DNA from 3 places in the Roseovarius sp. THAF8 genome. Region 1 is predicted to be linked to each of the others. Evidence: riboswitches for the same ligand, from Rfam matches in the RefSeq annotation. Region 1 holds a riboswitch; each other region holds the start of a gene.
What was found. Region 1 has a riboswitch for thiamine pyrophosphate ahead of thiC (phosphomethylpyrimidine synthase ThiC). Riboswitches for the same ligand answer to the same signal wherever they lie in the genome.
Positions count from the first base shown of each region.

Region 1 (7,180 bases):
GTGAACAACGCCGGCATCGCCCGCGGCGGCGCGCCCGGCGAACTCAGCCACGAGGATTTTGACGCCCAGATGCGCATCAATGTCGGTGGCATGTTCAATTGCGTCACCGCCGCCCTGCCGGAACTGAAAAAGGCCGACGGCGCCTGCATCGTCAACACGTCCTCGGTGTCGGGCCTCGGCGGCGACTGGCAGATGTTCGGCTACAACGCCTCCAAGGGCGCGGTCAGCAACATGACCCGCGCCATAGCGCTGGACCTTGCGCCGGAGATCCGCGTCAATGCCGTGGCCCCTTCGATGACCGAAACCGACATGTCCAAGGGCATCCGCGAGGACGCAGCACTTCTGGACCGCTTCACCGACCGCATTCCCATGGGCCGCGGCGCCAAGCCCGAGGAGGTGGCCAGCGTCATCGCGTTCCTGGCCTCTGCCGACGCGGTCTTCGTCAACGGCGTCGTGCTGCCGGTGGATGGCGGCCTGTCGGCGTCGAACGGCCAACCTAACTTCTCGGCCTGACACCTGCGACCCCCGCGCCATGCAACCGGCGCGGGGATGCCGCCTCTGTGGGCAATCTCGCTAAACGTGTATCGGTGCCGGGCCGCGATTTGCGGCCGGCGCAAGATTACCCATTGTGTTTTACCGCACGAAACCCTTATTTAGGAATGACGATCCACCCTGTGGATCAATTCCGAGTTTCGCTGCTTCAAACCCTGCGACGGGTGGTGAGGCAACCGATTGGGTCCCTCAGGGACCACGAGACGCCGGCACATTCCAAGGGATGATGCGGCACATGAACGGGGGCAGGGGCCGAGGTCCCGCAGCCCTGGAGAAGAACCGCGATGACGCGCGCGAGAACATCGATGTTCCACAGCAAGACCCGATCCGGTCGGGCCTGCCGCGCGTCGCATATCGCTCGAAAAAGACATGACCAACGCACGCTCGCACCCCCCGGGGGGCGGCGGCCTTCGTCATGCAACGGACATACATGGCTAAGAAAATGCTTATCGATGCCACCCACGCGGAGGAAACCCGCGTCGTGGTGGTCGACGGAAACAAGGTCGAGGAATTCGACTTTGAATCGGAGAACAAGCGCCAGCTAGCTGGCAACATCTACCTCGCAAAGGTCACACGGGTCGAACCGTCGCTTCAGGCGGCCTTCGTCGATTACGGCGGCAACCGGCACGGTTTCCTCGCCTTTTCCGAGATTCATCCAGATTACTACCAGATCCCCGTCGCAGACCGCGAGGCGCTTCTGGAAGAGGAACGCGCCTATGCCGAGGCGATGAAGTCGCGCGACGAGGAAGACGAAAAACCCAAGCCCAAGCGCAGTCGCCGGCGGCGGTCGTCCAAGGCGGCCGAGGCCGACAACGGCGACGCGGTCGCCAAGTCCGACATCGAGGGAATGGAAACGATCGACCTCGATGATGCCGGGTCGGACAACGACGAGGGCCTGTCGCCCATGGAAACCGTGGCCGAAACCCCGGTCGAGGAACCCAGCGACAACGATGCCGAGGCCGCGACGCCGGAGACGGACGAGGGCGTCGACGAGGACAACGGCGACGAGGACCGCGGCGACCACGATCATGACCATGACCATGATCACGACGACGAGACCAAGCGCACCGACGCCTCCTCCAAGGACGAGACGATCGAATCCGTCGCCGATGACGACGACCACGAGGATATCCGCCCGCCGCGCAAACCGCGCCCGCGCCGCTACAAGATCCAGGAGGTCATCAAGGTCCGCCAGATCCTGCTGGTGCAGGTCGTCAAGGAAGAGCGCGGCAACAAGGGCGCGGCGCTGACCACCTATCTTTCCCTCGCGGGCCGCTACTGCGTCCTGATGCCCAACACCGCCCGTGGCGGCGGCATCTCGCGCAAGATCACCAACGCCACCGACCGCAAGAAGCTGAAAGAGATCGCGAACGAGATCGATGTGCCCAAGGGCGCGGGCCTGATCGTGCGTACCGCAGGCGCCAAGCGCACCAAGTCCGAGATCAAGCGCGACTACGAATACCTGCAACGCCTGTGGGAACAGATCCGCGAGCTGACGCTGAAATCCATCGCGCCCGCCAAGATCTACGAAGAGGGCGACCTGATCAAACGCTCGATCCGCGACCTCTACAATCGCGATATCGACGAGGTTCATGTCGAGGGCGAGCGCGGCTACCGCATCGCCAAGGACTTCATGAAGATGATCATGCCGTCCCACGCCAAGAACGTGAAACAGTATGGCGAGACCCTGCCGCTCTTCGCCCGCTACCAGGTCGAAAGCTACCTCGCGGGAATGTTCAACCCCACCGTGCAGCTCAAGTCGGGCGGCTACATCGTCATCGGCGTGACCGAGGCGCTGGTGGCCATCGATGTCAACTCCGGCCGCGCCACCAAGGAAGGCTCGATCGAGGAAACCGCGCTCAAGACCAACCTCGAGGCCGCCGACGAGGTCGCCCGCCAGTTGCGCCTGCGCGACCTTGCCGGCCTGATCGTGATCGACTTCATCGACATGGACGAGCGAAAGAACAACGCCTCCGTCGAAAAGCGCATGAAGGACCGGCTCAAGACCGACCGCGCGCGCATCCAGGTGGGCCGCATCTCGGGCTTCGGCCTGATGGAGATGTCGCGCCAGCGCCTGCGCCCCGGCATGATCGAGGCCACGACGCAACCGTGCCCCGCCTGCCACGGCACCGGCCTCATTCGCTCGGACGACAACATGTCGCTCAGCATCCTGCGCCAGATCGAGGAGGAGGGCACCCGTGGCCGCTCCCGCGAGGTGCTGGTGAAATGCCCCGTGGGCATCGCCAACTTCCTGATGAACCAGAAGCGCGAGCACGTGGCCCAGATCGAGGGCCGCTACGGCCTGTCGGTGCGGATCGAGGGCGATCCGACGCTGGTCAGCCCCGATTTCTCGCTCGAGAAATTCAAGACCGCCACCCGCAACGTCAAGCAGACCGCCGCGGCGGTGGTGTCCGTCGACAGCTCGCTGATGGACGATATCGACGCCGCCGAGGAGGCCGAGACGCCCGATCCCGCCGAGGCGCCTCCCGCGCCCGAGAACGAGGGCAATGACGGGCGCAACGACGGCGGCGACGGCCAGCCCAAGAAAAAGCGCCGGCGCCGCCGCCGGTCGCGCTCGCGCTCCAAGTCGGGCAATGGCGAAAACGGGCAGAACGGCGACACCCGCGACAACAACGACGCGTCGGACAACGACCAGTCCGAGCGCCGGGACGCGCCGCAGACGGAAGACAAACCGTCCGAGGCCGAGCCTGTCACGGCCAAGTCCGAAGAAGCCTCCGACGAGACGCCGAAAGACGAAAAGCCCAAGCGCGTGAGCCGGTCCCGCGAGAAAAAGACCGACGACACGCCCAAGGAAGAGGCCGCGCAGGACGAGGCCCCGGCAGAGAGTGCCGAGGCCCCGCCAGAGGACAAACCTGCGGAGAAGCCCAAGCCCAAGCCGCGCTCGCGCAGCAAGAAAAAGGAAGAGCCTGCACCCGAGGTGGCGGCGGAAACGGCGGCAGAACCCGCCCCCGAAGCCGCCGAAACGGCTCAGGATTCGGCGCCCGAAGCCGAGGCCAAGCCTGCCAGGAAACCGCGCACGCGTTCGACCTCGACCCGCAAGAAGCCCGAGCCGGTCGCCGCCGAAGCCGCGGACACGGGCGAGGCCGCCAAGCAAGCGGCGGACGATGATAAGCCCAAGCGCAAGGGCTGGTGGTCTTTCGGCGGCTAAGTTGCTCTGACCAAAACGAAAAACGCCGGGGCAGGACCCCGGCGTTTTTATTTGATGCACATGGTGCGACGCGCGCCTCTTGCCCACGCCGTCCCGGGCCTGACCCGGGACCTCATCGGTCAGAGATCCCGACTCAAGTCCGGGATGCCACTCGCCCCCCACGCGCCGTCATCCTCGGGCTCGACCCGAGGATCTCCACGCGAAGAGATCCCGGATCAGGTCCGGGATGAGTGCCGGGTCAACCCGGCACTCACTCCTCCGCCTCGTCCACCGGCACGTACAAATCCCCGCCTTCGCGGAACTTCGCGGCCATCTTCTCCATCCCTTCCTTCTGCGCCTCGGCGCGGATGTCATGGCTGATCCGCATCGAGCAGAATTTCGGCCCGCACATCGAGCAGAAATGCGCAACCTTGTGCGCCTCCTTGGGCAGGGTCTGGTCATGGAACTCGCGCGCCGTCTCGGGGTCCAGCGACAGGTTGAACTGGTCCTCCCAGCGGAACTCGAACCGGGCCCGTGACAGCGCATCGTCGCGCCGCTGCGCCCCCGGCAGCCCCTTGGCGAGGTCCGCCGCATGGGCCGCGATCTTGTAGGTAATCACGCCGGTCTTCACGTCGTCCCGGTCGGGCAGGCCCAGATGCTCCTTCGGCGTCACGTAGCACAGCATCGCGCAGCCGAACCAGCCGATCATCGCCGCCCCGATCCCGCTGGTGATATGATCGTACCCTGGCGCGATATCCGTGGTCAGCGGTCCCAGCGTATAGAACGGCGCCTCGTGACAGCATTCCAGCTGCTTGTCCATGTTCTCCTTGATCTTGTGCATGGCCACGTGGCCCGGCCCCTCGATCATCACCTGGCAATCCTTGGCCCAGGCGATCTTGGTCAATTCGCCCAGCGTCTCCAATTCGGCGAACTGCGCTTCGTCATTGGCATCCGCGATGGACCCGGGCCGCAACCCGTCGCCCAAAGAAAAGCTCACGTCATAGGCCCGGCAGATGTCGCAGATTTCCTCGAAATGCTCGTAAAGGAACGACTCGCGGTGATGGTGCAGGCACCACTTGGCCATGATCGACCCGCCGCGCGACACGATCCCCGTCACCCGGTCCACCGTCATCGGCACCATGTGCAGGCGCACGCCCGCGTGGATGGTAAAGTAATCCACCCCCTGTTCCGCCTGTTCGATCAGCGTGTCGCGGAACACCTCCCAGGTCAGGTCCTCGGCAATGCCGTTCACCTTTTCCAGCGCCTGGTAGATCGGCACGGTCCCGATCGGCACGGGGCTGTTGCGGATGATCCATTCGCGCGTGTTGTGGATGTTGCGGCCCGTGGAAAGGTCCATCACCGTGTCCGCGCCCCAGCGGATCGCCCAGACCAGCTTGTCCACTTCCTCTTCCATCGACGAGGTGACGGCGGAGGTGCCCATGTTGGCGTTGATCTTCACCAGGAAATTGCGCCCGATAATCATCGGCTCAGCCTCGGGGTGGTTGATGTTTGCCGGGATGATCGCCCGGCCCGCCGCCACCTCGTCGCGCACGAATTCGGGCGTCACGTAATCAGGGATATTTGCGCCCCAATCGTTGCCGTCCCGCGCCTCCGCCACCGTCTCGCGCATCTGGTTCTCGCGGATCGCGATGAACTCCATCTCCGGCGTGACGATGCTCGCCCGCGCATAGGCCAGCTGCGTCACCGCCTTGCCGTCCTTGGCCCGCATCGGCGCGGCAAGGTTGGGAAATTCCGGCGTCAGCCGGTCGCCTTCGACGAACCCATTGTCCTCGGGCTTCACCACGCGGCCCTCGTATTCCTCCACGTCACCCCGCGCGGTGATCCAGCCGCGGCGCAGCTTCGGCAGCCCCTCGCGGATATCGGTCAGCACGTTCGGGTCGGTGTAAGGCCCGGAACTGTCATAGACGGGCAGGGGCTCTTCGCCCGATGTGGGATGCACGGAAATCTCGCGCATCGGCACGCGGATCTCGGGGAATTGCGTGCCGTTCACATAGATCTTGCGCGATGCGGGCAGCTCGCCCGTGGTGATCTTGGGATTGGGTACGTTCATTTTGGCGCTCCTCAAGCGGTTACTCGAAAAGACACCAGATGAGTCGTGGCTTGGGGGAAACGCGGGGGCGATGCGCCCCGTCTTCGGACCACAACCCGGGCGGGCCGGGGATGCGATCCTAGCTTCCTACGCCAGTGTCAACTGGGTCAGGTTCAAAGGGTCGCGTCACCGGGCATATGCCCTCGTCAGCCTCTCAGTCCCCTGGGCGGGACCCCCCTGCGTAAGCGGGAGGCTAGCGAAGCGTCGCCGTGATTTCAACGGATATTCGGAAAAAGCTGCGGCGGGTTTCGGATCAGACCGGCACGTCGTCGTAATTGCGCCGGGTCGTGGGGGTGGTGTCCTTGATATCGACCCGCAACGCCACGCCCATCATCTCCATCATCCGGCGCGTCTCTTCGGTGTAGTCCGTGAACGCCTTCTTCATGAAATCGCTCTGCACCTGCATCAGCTCCTGCGGCGTCCTGCAGGCCAGCATCGCGCGCTGCGCCTCCAGGTCCTTTTCCAGCCGCTCGGTCACAAAGCGCATGCTTTCCTGCATCATGTCGAACCACGCCGTGGTAGCCACGGGGCTGAACGCGGCCATCGCGGCGACCATGCCGGCATGGGCCGGGTCGGTCGCGTCCGGGGTTTCGGTGGTCTTTTTCGTCGATTTTGCCATCTGCGCCACTCCTTCCGAGCTTCGGCAAAGGCCGCGGTGGCGCGGTCTTTGCGGGAATGTCGTCCGAACTGGCACACCACACCGAAACATGCGCCTCGCGCCATTCGGAACTGTAACAATTATATGACGTAGCCGGCCCGAGGTACAGCGCAACCGGGCCGCTGGGAGCCGCGCCGTTGTCGCACCCCCCGTGCGGCTCAGCCCTTGCGCACCCGGTAAAGCGTGGCCGTCCCGTCTTCGACCGTCTCGATCAGCTCATGCCCCGCCTCGGCGCAGAAATGCGGCACGTCGATCACCGCCGCCGGATCATCCGCCCGCAGCACGATCACGTCGCCTGCCGCCAGCGGCTTCATCCGCTTGCGCAGCTTCAAGACGGGCAGGGGGCACAAGAGCCCCACGGCGTCGATGATCTCAGGTTCGCTCATGGCTCGGGAGGTAATCCAACCGTTACAGCCTGTCCACCGAGATGTGACCGCCCCGTGACCCCGCGTCGCGTGACGCCCCCTTCGTTTTGCAATACACGGGGGTCCATGTTCGGAATCGATCTCATAGACGCCACCCTGATCCCCGCCATGGCCATCGCGCTGGTGGCCGGCGTCTTCTCGTTTCTCAGCCCCTGCGTGCTGCCCATCGTGCCGCCTTACCTCGCCTACATGAGCGGCGTCACCGTCACCGACCTGCAAACCGCGCAAACGTCCCGCAACAAGGCGATCCTGCCCGCACTCTTCTTCGTGCTGGGCCTGTCGACAGT
Region 1 covers NZ_CP045410.1:427,751-434,930, reverse strand. Annotated here, with positions in the region: gene FIU85_RS02155 (SDR family NAD(P)-dependent oxidoreductase) at 1-513, shown strand, start outside; gene FIU85_RS02150 (ribonuclease E/G) at 983-3,721, shown strand; gene thiC (phosphomethylpyrimidine synthase ThiC) at 3,972-5,771, opposite strand; TPP riboswitch at 5,878-5,999, opposite strand; gene FIU85_RS02140 (phasin family protein) at 6,064-6,429, opposite strand; gene FIU85_RS02135 (sulfurtransferase TusA family protein) at 6,627-6,854, opposite strand; gene FIU85_RS02130 (cytochrome c biogenesis CcdA family protein) at 6,960-7,180, shown strand, end outside.

Region 2 (7,180 bases), 550 kb from region 1:
GCGCCATCACCCCGTGCAGCTTGCTTTCCCCCGCCAGCTTCACATGCTCGCGCAGGTGCCGGTGCTCGCCATGCATCGGGATCACGAATTGCGGCTGGACGATCTGGTGCAGCTTCTTCAGGTCGGGCCGGTTGGCGTGCCCCGACACGTGGTAGAGCCCGCTGCTGTCATCCACGACATCCACGCCCTGTTCGCTGAACTGGTTGATGATGCGGATGACGCCACGCTCGTTGCCGGGAATGGTCTTGGACGAAAACAGAAACGTATCCCCGGGCTTCAGCTCGATCCCGTTATATTTGCCCTGCGCCAGCTGCGCGCTGGCCGCGCGCCGCTCGCCCTGGCTGCCGGTGACGATCAACATCACGTTCTCGCGCGGGATCTCTCGCACCTCCTCGGGGCTGATCGTGCGCGGGAAATCCGTCAGCACGCCGGTCTCGACCGACGCCTCGATCATTCGCCGCATCGCCCGGCCCAACAGACAGATCGACCGCCCGGCCCGCTCGCCGGCCTCGGCCAGCGTCTTCACCCGGGCGACGTTGCTGGCAAACGTGGTCGCCACGACCATGCCCTTGCACCCCGCCACCAGCTTCTCGATCTCGGGGCCCACGGTGCTCTCGCTACGCCCCTCATGGGCGTTGAACACGTTCGTCGAATCGCAAACCAGCGCCTTCACCCCCGGTCTGGCGATCTCGGCCCACATTCCCTCGTCGAACGCCTCGCCGACCACGGGGCTCATGTCGATCTTGAAATCGCCCGAATGCACGATCCGGCCCGCGGGTGTGTCGATCACCAGGCCGGAACTTTCCGGGATCGAATGCGAGATCGGCGCGAACCCCACCGTGAACGGCCCGGCTTCGGTCGTCTCGGGCCAGGGCGACACGGTCTGCACCGCCTTTTCGGGGTGGCCATGCTCGTCCATCTTGCGGCGCGCGATATTGGCGGTGAAGGCCCGCGCATAGATGGGCGCGCCCAACTGGTCATAATAATGCGCCACGGCCCCCACGTGGTCTTCATGCGCGTGCGTGATGAACACCGCCTCCAACTGGTCGCGCCGCTCTTCCAGCCACGCGATGTCGGGGAAGATCAGGTCCACCCCCGGCGTGCCGTCCATGTCCGGAAAGGTCACGCCCAGATCCACAAGGATATACCTCTCCTTGCCCGGCGCGCCGTATCCGTAGACATAGGCGTTCATGCCGATTTCCCCCGCCCCGCCAAGGGCAAGGTACGTCAATCTCTCACTGCTCATCCCCGATCAGCCTTCCTTGTTATGGGCATGGATCACGGTCAGCCCATGCATCGTCAGATCTTCTCTAATTTCGTCGAACAGCAGGTCACCCTGCGCGAAAAGCGGCGCAAGGCCGCCCGTGCCGATTATCTTCATCGGCGTCTCATACTCGGCCCGGATGCGGTCGCACACCCCGTTGACCAATCCCACGTACCCCCAGAATACGCCCGACTGCATGCAGTCCACCGTGTTGGTGCCGATCACCTTCTGCGGCTTCGTCACGTCGATATGAGGTAAGGCCGCCGCCGCCATGTGCAAGGCCTCTAGGCTCAGGTTGACGCCGGGGGAAATCACGCCCCCCACATAGGCCCCGTCATCCGCCACCACGTCGAAGGTCGTCGCGGTGCCGAAATCCACCACGATCAGGTTGCCGCCATAAAGGTCATAGGCCCCGGCCGCATTAACAAGCCGGTCCGGCCCCACCTGCGTGCCCTCGTCCACCCGCGGCTGGCGCGGCAGGGCGCATTCCGGCTTGCCCACCACGATGGGCCGGCAGCCAAAGAAACGGTCGGCAAAGACGCGCAGGTTGAACACCACACGCGGCACCGTGGACGAGATGATCACGTCGGTGATGTCCAGATCGATCTCGTAATGCTTCACCAGCGTCGAGAACCACGTGAAATAGGCATCCGCCGTCCGCGCATGGTGGGTCGAGGTGCGAAGGGTGCACAGAAACTCCGACCCGTCCCAGATCGCGAAAACCGTGTTGGTGTTGCCGCAGTCGATCGCCAGAAGCATGGCACCGCCCTCTCTTCCCCTTAGAAAAACACGTCCGCCGCCGGGATGACGTGGCGCGATTTGGCATCTGTTAGAACAAGATTGCCGCCCGCGTCCACCGTCTCGAACGTGCCGGTAAAGGTCTCGCGCCCGGTCCGCGCCGTGATCACCTCGCCCAGCCGCGCTGCCCGGTCCATCCAGGCCGCGCGAATGGGGGCGAACCCGTAGGTCACGAACTGCGCCTCGAGCCGCGCATAGGCCGGCGCCAGTAGATCGAGGAACTCCTCGGGGTCGATCTTCGCCCCGGTCTCCGACAACAGCGACACGGGCCGCACCGCGCCCGGCTCGACCGCGCCCGCCTCGGGCGCGCTCTTCAGGTTCACCCCGATCCCGATGGCAAAATGGCTGAGGCTGCTTCCCGCGCCCGCGCTTTCCAAGAGGATCCCGGCCAGCTTGCCGCCATTCAGCAGCACGTCATTGGGCCATTTCAGCGCAAAGCCCAGGGGCCGTCCCGTCGCCGCGACAAAGGCGTCGTACAGCGCCAGCGACGCCACGAAGGACCGCAGGGCCACCTGGTCGGCGCTTTCTGTGGGCCGCATCACCAGCGTCGCCGCGAAGTTGCCCTCCGGGTTGGCCCAGGGCCGCCCGCGCCGCCCCCGCGCCGCCGTCTGGTGGCGGGCCAATATCCACTCCGGCCCTTGCAGGTTGGGCGCAATCCGCGCCGCCTCGGCATTGGTGCTGTCCACCTCGTCCAGCACCCGCCGCCCGTATCCTTCTGGCCACGGCTCTTTCATCGTTCGAAAAATACTCCCGCCGGAGAGGCATCCTTGTTGCGCCATACGTTCCCACCGCGTGTCATTGGAATAGATTTTCCTTTCATCGTAATAATTTAGTGTTTCCGCAGGTCCCCTTATGACCCGGGAAGTCCCACGTTAGAACGTATATAAAACGGAGGATATCATCATGGCAAAATCAAATCAGGCGGGCTTTGCGACGGGCTGTGCCTGTGGCTTTACAACCGCCTGACGGCGGGTCCCTTTGGATCTTTCGCTTTTAGTTCTGGGGACGCCAACGCGAGATGGGTCTTGGGTCGTATACAAGCATCAGTCTCGCCGAAGCAAGAATGCAAGCCGAACTCGCACGTCAACAGTACTGAGGGAGGTAGACCCGATCGAGCAGCGCCAATGAAATCGCCAACAATCGAATATTACTGACGGTCGCCTCGGGCGCATTGCATTGGAAGCGAACTGGATGACCTGATCCACAGGCGCGGTTAGACCAAGAGGGTGCAACAAGAGAACCTTCCAGTTCTCGAACGGCGCGACTGATCGTGGATTGCTGTAACTCCAACTCGAGCGCTGCAGGTTCAACCGAGGAGGAACGCAACGCCGACCGACAGAACAAGCATGATAGCGAATACGATATTGATTGCACGTCCCACGCTCGGATCTTCCAGGAAGCGGGAGAATGTGCTCCCGAATACGAGCCAGGCAGTATTCACGACCGCGGCCATGAAGGCCAACGCGATGAACTTCAAGAACGTGTCAAGCAAGAGGTGCTCGGGCGTGATCGAGTATCCGGCGTACACGGCGCCGATCGCCGCGTAGGCTTTGGGGTTGGCCACGGCAAGGCCGAGGCCCGGTAGAAACGACCCTATGACTACGCCCGAACGACCACCGGCGCCAGTTGGCGCTTGCCCGACAGGCGCCGTCGCGATCTTCCACGCCAGGTAAAGAATATAGGCCACCGCAGCAATGCGGAGGACCACCAGCAACCAGGCCTCGGAAGACATGACCCCGGTCACGCCGGTCGCGATGATCGCCAGCACCACGATGGTTCCAAGTATTATGCCCATGAGATACGGCAGGGCGTTCCAAAACCCGAATGCAGCGCCCAGACTCGCCAAGCTGATCGTGGCCGGCCCCGGGCTGCCCATGAGCGGCAGGGCGGCCGCGATGAGTATCAGGGTATTTCCGATCATCTTGGTTCTGGCCCTTAAGCTCTCCTTCGACTGCCGCAAAATCGCGTCCTGCCGGAGAGCATCCTCTTGAACGGTAGGGTATCCAAGGCTATGACTTAAGAAAATCAAATAGATCGAAACCCTATAATTCGAGAATCGGAACCAATGCCAAGCTTTGACATGGACGCGCTCCGTACGGTCGTCGTTGGCTCGGATCTGGGAAGCTTCGCGCGCGCTGCCGTGCAACTCGGCCGCTCGCAATCCGCCGTCAGCATGCACCTCAAGAAGCTGGAACAGCAGGCGGGCACAACTCTGTTCGTTCGCAAGGGACGCGGCCTCGTGCCGACCGAAGCGGGCGAGGCTTTCATCGCCTATGCCCGGCGTATCGTCGCGCTGAACGACGAAGCCGCGCTCTCGGTCGGCGCGGCGGCAGGCAAGGCCTCCGTGCGACTCGGCCTGCCGCAGGATTTCTTCGATGACGTGATGCCTGCGACACTCGGCAGGTTCGGACAGGACGTGGAAAACGTGCATGTCGACGTGCAGGCCGGGGAAAACCACAGGCTCGCCGAAGAGGTCCGTGCCGGGCGCATCGACGCCGCGATCGCCTTTTTCCGGCCCGGCAGCCCGACCGAAGGCGAAACCCTGTGCGAATGCCCCATGCACTGGCTGGCGCATCGCGATCTGCCGGAGGTCGCCGTTGCCGCCCCCCTCCCCCTCATCATGTTCAACCACCCCTGCCTGTTTCGGCAGGCCACGCTTGCCACGCTTGACCACAGCCGGACGCGCTGGCGCGCCGCGCTCACCACGCCCAGCCTGCCCGCCGTCTGGGCCGGCCTGCGCAGTGGTCTGGGCATAGCCGTGCGCACGGATCACGGCAGGCCGGAGGATATCGCCTGTCTCGGCTCGGAGCTTGGCCTGCCGGAGTTGCCGAATATCGAGGTGCGCCTGTTGCGGGCGCCAAACCTGTCGCGTTTTGCCGAAAGACTTGCGCAAGTGCTGCGGGAAGAGACCCTCAGGCATCTGGACCCGGCAATTTACAGCGCGGGAGGCGTTGATTTCGTGCACCATCCTGATAGGCTCGGAACCACCTAGGGGTGTCCCGACAAGGGGCTGAGATATCGCTGGCGCTTCGGTCGCAGGATCGTTGGGCAGCGCGGTGACCCTTTGAACCTGATCCGGATCATGCCGGCGAAGGGACAGGATCGCAGCGCTCTCTTGCCCTTGCCGGCCTCAGCATGACGAGGCCGCCTTGCCATCTCCATCGACAGTCCCCCGCCCGATTTCGGCGACCATCGCCGCCGTCATACGCGACAACCAGGTCCTTCTTGTTCGCCGCGCAAATCCGCCCGACGCGGGACGATGGGGATTTCCGGGCGGAAAGATCGACCACGGCGAAACGCTGTTCGAGGCCGCAACCAGAGAACTGTCGGAGGAAACCGGCGTTTCCGCCGAGCCGCTCCGCGTGTTCACCGCAGTTGACGCGTTTGACCTCGGCCCCGCCGGCACCCTGCGCCGGCATTTCATCCTGATCGCCGTGCTGTTCCGATGGACGGCGGGAGAGCCGGTTGCAGGGGACGACGCGCTGGAGGCGCGTTGGGTAGATCTTAAAGCCCTCAAGGGAACCAGCCTCGCCCTGAGCCTCGATGTGGCCGAGGTCGCGCATGAGGCCGCCGCCTTGATGTCAGAGGTGCCGTCATGATTGCCAATGTCCTGACCATCGCGGGCACCGACCCCTCAGGCGGCGCAGGCATCCAGGCCGATATCAAGGCCATGTCCGCGCTTGGCGCCTATGCCTGTTCCGCCATCACCGCGGTGGTCGCGCAGAACACACAAGGTGTTCGCTGCTTCCAGGCGCTGGACCCCGATTTCGTCGCCGCCCAGATCGACGCGGTACTGGACGACGTGCGCGTCGACGCGGTGAAGATCGGGATGATCGCAAATGCCGGGATTGCCGAGGCGGTGGCCGACAGGCTGAGCCATCACGGGGCAGACAACATCGTGCTCGATCCGGTGATGGTCGCGAAGAGCGGCCATGCCCTGCTCGACCCTGAAGCGGTCTCGGCCGTGCGCGAGGCGCTCGTGCCGCTGGCCCGCGTCATCACCCCGAATCTGCCCGAAGCCGCCGTGTTACTGGGCCGCGAAGACGACTGGACCGCCGAGACGATGCAAGCCGCCCTGCCCGAGCTCATGGCACTTGGCTCCGATTACGTGCTGCTCAAGGGCGGGCATCTGAAGGGCGAGCACAGCACCGACCTGCTGGCCGGACCCGAGGGCACCCGGGCACTGAAGGCCCTGCGCATCACAACGACCAACGATCATGGCACCGGCTGCACCCTCTCCTCGGCCATCGCCGCGCTTCTGCCGCATCACGACATGCCCGAGGCAGTGGCCCGCGCCAAGGCCTATCTGCACGCCGCGCTTGCCCAAAGCGACACGCTGAACGTGGGCCACGGTCACGGGCCGGTGCATCACTTCCATGCGCTCTGGGCGTCAGGCGCCTAGGGTGTCGATCCTGTTCCTGAGCGGCAGGCGGCGGCCTCTGGGTCCAGCTGTCCGCAGATGGCCGAAACCACGGCGACGCCCCGCGCGCCTGGGCTGAAGGCCAGCGCGGATTTCAGCGCGCGCGCCGTCTCGATCATCCGGGCGGTGTCTGCCGCCCTGTCGCGGAAGCGCACCACCATCGCCCCCGGCGCAGAGCCCCCGGGTGAGAGGCGGCAGGCTGCTGGTGAAATGCAGAGTCTTCAACCTCTGCAGCAAACTCACATATCCGAATATTGAAACCCACGGTTTCATTCATTTCGTTATTCAGAATGATTGAGCTCGGCTAGCTTGGGTCCCGCGGAAACGGGAGACAGTCATGGCATCAGGAGAACAAATCGGCTTCATCGGCTTGGGCACCATGGGCGAACCTATGGCGCTGAACCTGCGCCGCGCCGGACAGTCCCTGATGGTCTGGAACCGGACGGCGGAACGAACCGCCCCGTTGAGAGAGGCCGGGGCCAAGGTGGCAGCCGATGTGGACGACCTCTTCGCCCAATGCACCACGGTGCTTCTGATGCTGGAAAACGAGGCCGCGACCGATGCCGTTCTGGGCCGCGACACCGAGGCTTTCACGCATCGTGTCGCCGGGCATTGCATCGTGTCGATGGGCACGACCTCCGCGAAATACTCCCAGGGCTTGTCACAGGATATCGCCGCCGCCGACGGCCGCTTTGTCG
Region 2 covers NZ_CP045410.1:3,929,499-3,936,678, reverse strand. Annotated here, with positions in the region: gene FIU85_RS19340 (ribonuclease J) at 1-1,246, opposite strand, end outside; gene FIU85_RS19335 (type III pantothenate kinase) at 1,253-2,023, opposite strand; gene FIU85_RS19330 (biotin--[acetyl-CoA-carboxylase] ligase) at 2,044-2,796, opposite strand; gene FIU85_RS19325 (LysE family translocator) at 3,369-3,983, opposite strand; gene FIU85_RS19320 (LysR substrate-binding domain-containing protein) at 4,143-5,054, shown strand; TPP riboswitch at 5,043-5,177, shown strand; gene FIU85_RS19315 (NUDIX hydrolase) at 5,212-5,661, shown strand; gene thiD (bifunctional hydroxymethylpyrimidine kinase/phosphomethylpyrimidine kinase) at 5,658-6,464, shown strand; gene FIU85_RS19305 (hypothetical protein) at 6,461-6,637, opposite strand; gene FIU85_RS19300 (NAD(P)-dependent oxidoreductase) at 6,820-7,180, shown strand, end outside.
Region 2: another riboswitch for thiamine pyrophosphate. It lies ahead of FIU85_RS19315 (NUDIX hydrolase); the one in region 1 lies ahead of thiC (phosphomethylpyrimidine synthase ThiC).

Region 3 (7,180 bases), 2.0 Mb from region 1:
ATCACGCCTTTCTTCGATGCCGCAGGCTTGTCTACATTGTCGGTACCGATCCCGGCGCGACCGATGACCTTCAGTTTCGTGGCCGCCTCCAGGATCGTCGGCGTCACCTTGGTGGCCGAGCGGATCGCCAGGCCGTCATACCCGCCGATCACCTCGGCCAGTTTTTCCTTGTCCTTGCCCAGCTCGGGCCTGAAATCCACCTCGATCCCCCGGTCGCGGAAGATCTGCACGGCGGTTTCGCTCAGCTTGTCGGATACGAGTACTTTGGGAGCCATCTGTCTGGTCCTTCATCTTTGAATTCTGGGAATGGTGGGTTTGAAACCCACCCTACACATCCCGCGTAGGGTGGGGTTTCACCCCACCTCACACGGTCTCGGAAAGCGCCGCGATCTCGGCGTTGAACGCCCATTCGATCCACGGCATCAGCGCGGTCACATCGGCGGTCTCCACCGTGCCGCCGCACCAGATCCGCAGACCCGGAGGCGCGTCGCGATAGGCCCCCACGTCAAAGGCCACGCCCTCGGCTTCCAGCCGCTTGGCCACGGCCTTGGCGAACGCCGCCCCGTCGCTGATCCGATCGTCGTTGAACTTCAGGCACACGCTCGTGTTCGACGCCGTCGCCGGGTCCTTGGCCAGGAACTCGACCCACTCATGGGTGCCGACGAAATCCGCCACCGCCTTGGTATTGGCATCCGCCCGCGCCATCAGGCCACTCAGCCCGCCGACGGACCGCGCCCAGTCCAGCGCCAGCAGGTAATCCTCCACCGCCAGCATCGACGGCGTGTTGATCGTCGCCCCCTCGAAGATGCCCTCGTTCAGCTTGCCGCCCTTCGTCAGGCGGAAAATCTTCGGCATCGGCCATGGTGGCGTATAGCTTTCCAGCCGCTCCACCGCGCGGGGGCTCAGCACCAGCATCCCATGCGCCGCCTCGCCGCCCAGCACCTTCTGCCAGCTGAACGTCACCACATCCAGCTTCTCCCAAGGCAGGTCCTGCGCAAAGGCCGCAGAGGTCGCGTCACAGATCGTCAGCCCCGCACGATCAGCCTTGATCCAGTCGCCATCGGGCACCCGCACGCCACTGGTCGTGCCGTTCCACGTAAACACGACGTCATTGTCCGTATCCACGCTGCCCAGATCGACGATCTCGCCATACTCGGCGGTCTTGACCTCGGCATCGAGTTTCAGCTGCTTCACCGCATCCGTGACCCAGCCCGCGCCAAAGCTTTCCCAGGCCAGCATCTCGACCTTGCGTTCGCCCAGAAGGCTCCACATCGCCATCTCGACCGCGCCGGTATCCGACGCCGGAACAATGCCGACCTTGTAGTCATCGGGAATCCCCAGCACCTCGCGCGTGCCGTCAATCGCGGCTTTCAGCTTGGCCTTGCCCACGGCGGCGCGGTGCGACCGGCCCAGGGGCGCGTCGGCAAGCTTGCTCAGGTCGAATACGGGGGGTTTGGCACAGGGGCCGGAGGAAAAACGCGGGTTCGCCGGAACGGCGACAGGTCTAGTGTCCGGCCGCGTGCCGGGTGTCTCAATAGCCATTTCTGCTATCCTTCCAGATAAGCGCCCCTCGTTGGGGAGGGGTGTCCCACCTACGGGATTACGCCCGCCGGCTGAGTCCCGCAAGAGGGAAAACAGCCTTTGCGCGGCGGTTTACGTGCTGAAAGCGACCCCGGGCGACTATCATCGGAAACTTCGTCACCCGCACAACCGGTCATGCGCTTCGGGCAAAGCAACACCGCCTGCCGTCTCCATCGGCTGGCGGCGCACGATATTGCGAAAGTTGACGTGCTTCTGAAGCACCTTCTGCCGGATCTCACGAGAAAAGCAATTGTCGAGGTGCCGCCTGATCTCGCTGTCGCGCCGGGCGATCTTTCTGATCTTGGCACTGCTGATACAGAACGCGTATGCCGCTTCGGCCACGATGGTGGTGGCCGTCGACGGCTGCCCCGACAGACATGAAATCTCGCCGATGAACACGTCTCTCTCGTACCGGAAAAGACACGTGTCTTCGGAATAGACCGTCACGGCGCCCGACGCGATATAGAACAACTCCCCCGATATCTTCCCCTCGCGTGTCAGCACGGTGCCGGCCGGCAGATGCTTCCAATGCCCCGATTCAAGAAGCCGGCGCGCCCGGAACCCCCTGAGGTCGGGAAACTTGCTGGCAAGCAGAAGCTTCTCGTCCTCCTTCAGGAACAACAGGTAATCCGAAAGCCAGTTGCGCAGCAGTCCGATCGTGCTGATGGCGATAAAGCTGATCTGGATCAGGGCCGCCGACAGGTTGAAATTGGTCTGAAGACTATAAAGCACCGATCCGGCGGCAAGAATGTTCAGGAACGGATAGGTGAACCCCTGACCCCGGATCAGGCCGATTTGCAGGGCGAAATATGACGCAAGGTAGATCGTGACACCGAGCACCCCGAACAGGTCCACGAAATCGGAAATACGGCTTTGCGAAATCAGGGAAAACAATTCCATGATCGAAATCCATTGAATAAAAAAATGACTTCAAAAAAAGTGTATTCAAAAAGTAGTACGTTCAGCCTTAGCATAATGTTGCGGTTTTGGAAACACTGGCATCCGTCATCCGGTGACACGGCATGCAGACCTTGCTCGCCCTGTCGTAGGGTGGGTGAAAACCCACGCGCCCCTCCCGGCAGGTGCCACGGCCTTGTTCGCACCTTCTGCCATGCGTGACCCGCGATTGCGTCCCCACACCTAGAACCCCACCCCAACCTGCGCTATGCCCGCATCCACAGCGCAGCGCGGAGATACCCCATGTTCACCACCACCCTCATCGCGCCTCCGGGCACGCTCGACCCCGCCCTGGTCGAGAACCTGCGCAATGCCTGGGGCGGGTTCGAGGCCCGCTGGCTCTCGCCCGACGAGGCGGCGGAGTTCGACATGGCCGCCCTGCCCGACAACCGGTGGGAGGTCTGGGACAACCTGCAAACCCTGCGCACCGACCTTGTGGTCCAACCGTCCGAGAATCGCCGAAAGCGGATGCTGCTGGCCGACATGGACAGCACCATGATCCAGCAGGAGTGCATTGACGAACTGGCCGAAGAGGCCGGCGTCGGCGCGCATGTCAAGGACATCACCGCCCGCGCCATGAACGGCGAACTCGATTTCGAGGGTGCCCTTCTGGAACGTGTCGCCCTGCTCAGGGATCTCCCCGAAGACGTCATCGCCGAGGTGCTAGACACCCGCATCACCCTCATGCCCGGCGGCGCCACCCTGCTCGCCACGATGAAGGCCCACGGTGCCTATACCGCCCTCGTCTCGGGCGGCTTCACCGCCTTCACCTCGCATGTCGCCACGCTGCTCGGCTTCGACGAGAACTGCGCCAACACGCTGCTTGTCGAGGATGGCAAGCTCACCGGCGACGTCGCCCGCCCCATCCTCGGGCGCGAGGCCAAGGTGCAGGCACTTGCCGACATCACCACCCGCCTCAACATCTCGGACATCGACGTGCTGGCGGTGGGCGACGGTGCCAACGACCTCGGGATGCTCGCCCGCGCCGGCAGCGGCGTCGCGCTTCACGCCAAGCCCTCGGTCGCCGCCCAATGCGATCTGCGCATCAACCACGGCGACCTCACCGCGCTGCTTTACCTGCAAGGTTACGACTGCAACGATTTCCAGATCCTGTAGGGTGGGCGAAAGCCCACGCATCGTTGCGCCATTTCATCTTTACGTTAATTAACCTATCTGTTAATTATACGTCATGACCCACCTGACCAACACCTTCGCGGCCCTCTCCGACCCGACCCGTCTTGCCGTGGTCGAGCGCCTGATGGCCGAGGGCGAACTGCCCGCCGGTCGTCTCGTCGAACAGGCCCATATCAGCGCCCCGGCCATGTCCCGCCACCTCAAGGTGCTGCGGCAGGCGGGGCTCGTCGAGCAGCGCATCCAGGGCACCAGCCGGCTCTATTCCGTCCGCCCCGAAGCGCTGAATTCCATCGCCGACTGGACGCTCGATCACCGCGCCTTCTGGCAGGCGTCGATGGACCGCCTCGCCACCCACCTCGCCCTCGAAGAGCGGGACTGACGGATGGCCGACGTCCGCATCACCCGCGACTTCCCCGTCACGCCCGAACGCCTGTTCCGCGCCATCACCGCACGGGCCGAAGTGCTGGAATGGTGGGGCCATGACGGTATGAGCCTGCCCGACACGGCTCTCGATTTCACCCGCGAAGGCCCCTGGCACTCCGAGATGCTGGATTCCGACGGCAACCGCTACCGCATGTCGGGCAACGTCACGCATGTCGACCCGCCGCACAGCGTCGGCTTCACCTGGACATGGCACCTGCCCGAGGGCATGCGCGCCCCCGAAAGCCACGTCACCTTCACCGTCACGCCCACGCGGGACGGCGCCCGGCTGACCATCGACCACCGCGACCTGCCCGACGACGACCGCGCCGCGCGCCACGAAACCGGCTGGACAAGCGGCCCGCTGGTCCGCCTCGCCCGCCACCTGCAAAGCCAACCCCACTGACCCCTGAAAGGAGACCGACACATGCCCAAGTACATCCTCGCCTATCACGGCGGCGGCCGGCCCGAGACCGAAGAAGAGGGGCTCAAGGCGATGACCGCCTGGGAAAGCTGGCTCGGCGGCCTCGGCGGCAAGCTCATCGACCCCGGCAACCCCGTCGGCATGTCCAAAACCGTCAGCATCGACGGCATCGCCGACAATGGCGGGTCCAATCCCCTCTCGGGCTATTCCATCGTCGAGGCCGCGGATGACGCCGAGGCCTGCGAGATCGCCCGCGGCTGCCCGATCCTCGATGGCGGCAAGGGCAGCGTCGAGGTCGCCCCGATCGTCGAAATGTAACCCACGCGTCCCGGGCTCGACCCGGGACCTCACCGGCCGTTTCGGGCCGTCAGCCCGCTCTCGACCGCCACAACGCCGCGCGGTGCGTCAACCCGGTGCCCCGGCGAAAATCGCACCGTCGCGATACCACCCGGATACCGACACGGGTACCGACATGCCGTTTTCGGCGATTCCCAACGCCTTAACCTTCCGATTCGCCGATTCACCTTGTCCCGACCCCGGCTTGCCCCTAGGTTCCTGTTGAAACCTCGGGGTGTCGCCCGGCCCGGCCCGGCGACTGAGATGCAGATCGCGAACCCGTTGAACCTGAACCGGCTGAAACCGGCGGAGGGAAGGTCATGCAGCCGCATCGCGCCGCACCCTCCACCGGAACGGAGGATGCCATGAAACACCTTGTTTTGACTGCGGGATTCCTGACTGCCGCCACGTCCGCCGTGGCGCAGGAGTCAGGCCAGACGCCCGAACTGACCGTTTACACCTATGACAGCTTCGTCGCCGAATGGGGCCCCGGCCCGCAGATCGAAAAGGCGTTCGAGGCCACCTGCAACTGCGACCTCAATCTCGTCGGCGTCGAGGACGGCGCCGCCCTGCTGGCCCGCGTCCGGCTCGAGGGAGAAAATACCGACGCCGACATCGTCCTGGGCCTCGACACCAACCTGACCGCCGCCGCCAAGGACACCGGCCTCTTCGCCCAGCATGGCATGACCCCCGACCTCGACCTGCCCATCACCTGGGACGACCCTGTCTTCCTGCCCTACGACTGGGGCTATTTCGCATTCGTGCACGACACCGACATGGACGCACCCAGCAATTTCAGGGCCCTGGCCGACAGCGACACCTCTATCGTCATCCAGGATCCCCGTTCCTCGACCCCCGGCCTCGGCCTGCTGATGTGGGTCAAGACCGCCTATGGCGACGAGGCCCCGGCGATCTGGGAGGGGCTCTCGGACAACATCGTCACCGTCACCAAGGGCTGGACCGAAGCCTACGGCCTCTTCCTCGAAGGCGAGGCCGACATGGTGCTGTCCTACACCACCTCGCCCGCCTATCACCTGATCGCCGAAGAGGACGACACCAAGACCGCCGCCACCTTCGACGAAGGCCATTACATGCAGGTCGAGGTGGCCGGCAAACTGGCCTCCACCGATCAGCCGGAGCTGGCCAACCAGTTCCTCGCGTTCATGCTGACCCAGGACTTCCAGTCGGTCATTCCGACGACCAACTGGATGTACCCCGCCGTGCAACTTGACGACGGCCTGCCCGACGGGTTCGAGACACTCGTGCAACCGGAAAAATCCCTGCTTCTCAGCGCCGAAGAGGCCGCCGCCGCCCGCGATGCCGCGCTCGACGAATGGCTGAACGCGCTCAGCCGCTAAGCGCCAGACCGGGATGGAGCGCCGCCGCCCTCGTGGCGGTGCTCATCTTCGGCGCGCTCCTGGCCGTGGCCCTGCGCGCCGAAACCGGGCGCGGCTTCACCGCCGCCGACTGGGCCGCCCTGCGCTTCACGCTGGTGCAGGCGACGCTCTCGGCGCTTTTCTCGGTGCTGCTGGCCGTCCCCGTCGCGCGCGCCCTCGCCCGCCGCCGGTTCCGGGGCCGCAGCCTGCTGATCGCGCTGCTGGGCGCCCCGTTCATCCTGCCCGTGATCGTCGCCGTGCTGGGCCTGATCGAGGTCTTCGGCCGCGGCGGCTGGGTCAGTGCGGCCCTGGGCACGCTCGGCCTGCCCCCGGTGCAGATCTACGGGCTGCACGGCGTCGTCCTCGCGCATGTGTTCTTCAACCTGCCCCTGGCCACCCGCCTTGTCCTGCAAGGCTGGCAGGAAATCCCCGCCGAACGCTTCCGCCTTGCCGCGCTTCTGGGCATCGACGGCTGGTCGATGTTCCGGGTGATCGAACTGCCGATGCTCCTGCGCCTGATCCCCGGCGCCTTCACCGTGATCTTCGCCATCTGCCTCACCAGCTTTGCCGTCGCCCTCACCCTCGGCGGCGGGCCGCGGGCGACCACGATAGAACTCGCCATTTACCAAGCGTTCAGGTTTGACTTCGATCTTGGGCGGGCCGCGCTCTTGTCCGCCGTGCAGCTTGGCCTGACGGTTTTCGCCGGTGGCATCGCCCTCTGGCTGGCGCGCGGCGAAGGGTTCGGCTCGGGCTTCGATCGCGGTTTGCGCCGGTTCGACGGAAAAACGACCACCGCACGGTGGGTTGACGCGCTGTTCATATGTGTGGCGGCAGTCTTCCTGCTCGTGCCGCTCATGGCCATCGCGCTGTCGGGCCTGCCCGGCTTTGCCGACATGCCGGGCCAGGTCTGGACCGCCGCGCTCACCTCGCTTGGCGTCGCGATGCTCAGCAC
Region 3 covers NZ_CP045410.1:2,516,248-2,523,427, reverse strand. Annotated here, with positions in the region: gene serA (phosphoglycerate dehydrogenase) at 1-275, opposite strand, end outside; gene FIU85_RS12355 (phosphoserine transaminase) at 364-1,542, opposite strand; gene FIU85_RS12350 (Crp/Fnr family transcriptional regulator) at 1,699-2,481, opposite strand; gene serB (phosphoserine phosphatase SerB) at 2,782-3,654, shown strand; gene FIU85_RS12340 (helix-turn-helix transcriptional regulator) at 3,728-4,051, shown strand; gene FIU85_RS12335 (SRPBCC domain-containing protein) at 4,055-4,498, shown strand; gene FIU85_RS12330 (YciI family protein) at 4,520-4,834, shown strand; TPP riboswitch at 5,074-5,184, shown strand; gene thiB (thiamine ABC transporter substrate binding subunit) at 5,218-6,210, shown strand; gene FIU85_RS12320 (thiamine/thiamine pyrophosphate ABC transporter permease ThiP) at 6,186-7,180, shown strand, end outside.
Region 3: another riboswitch for thiamine pyrophosphate. It lies ahead of thiB (thiamine ABC transporter substrate binding subunit); the one in region 1 lies ahead of thiC (phosphomethylpyrimidine synthase ThiC).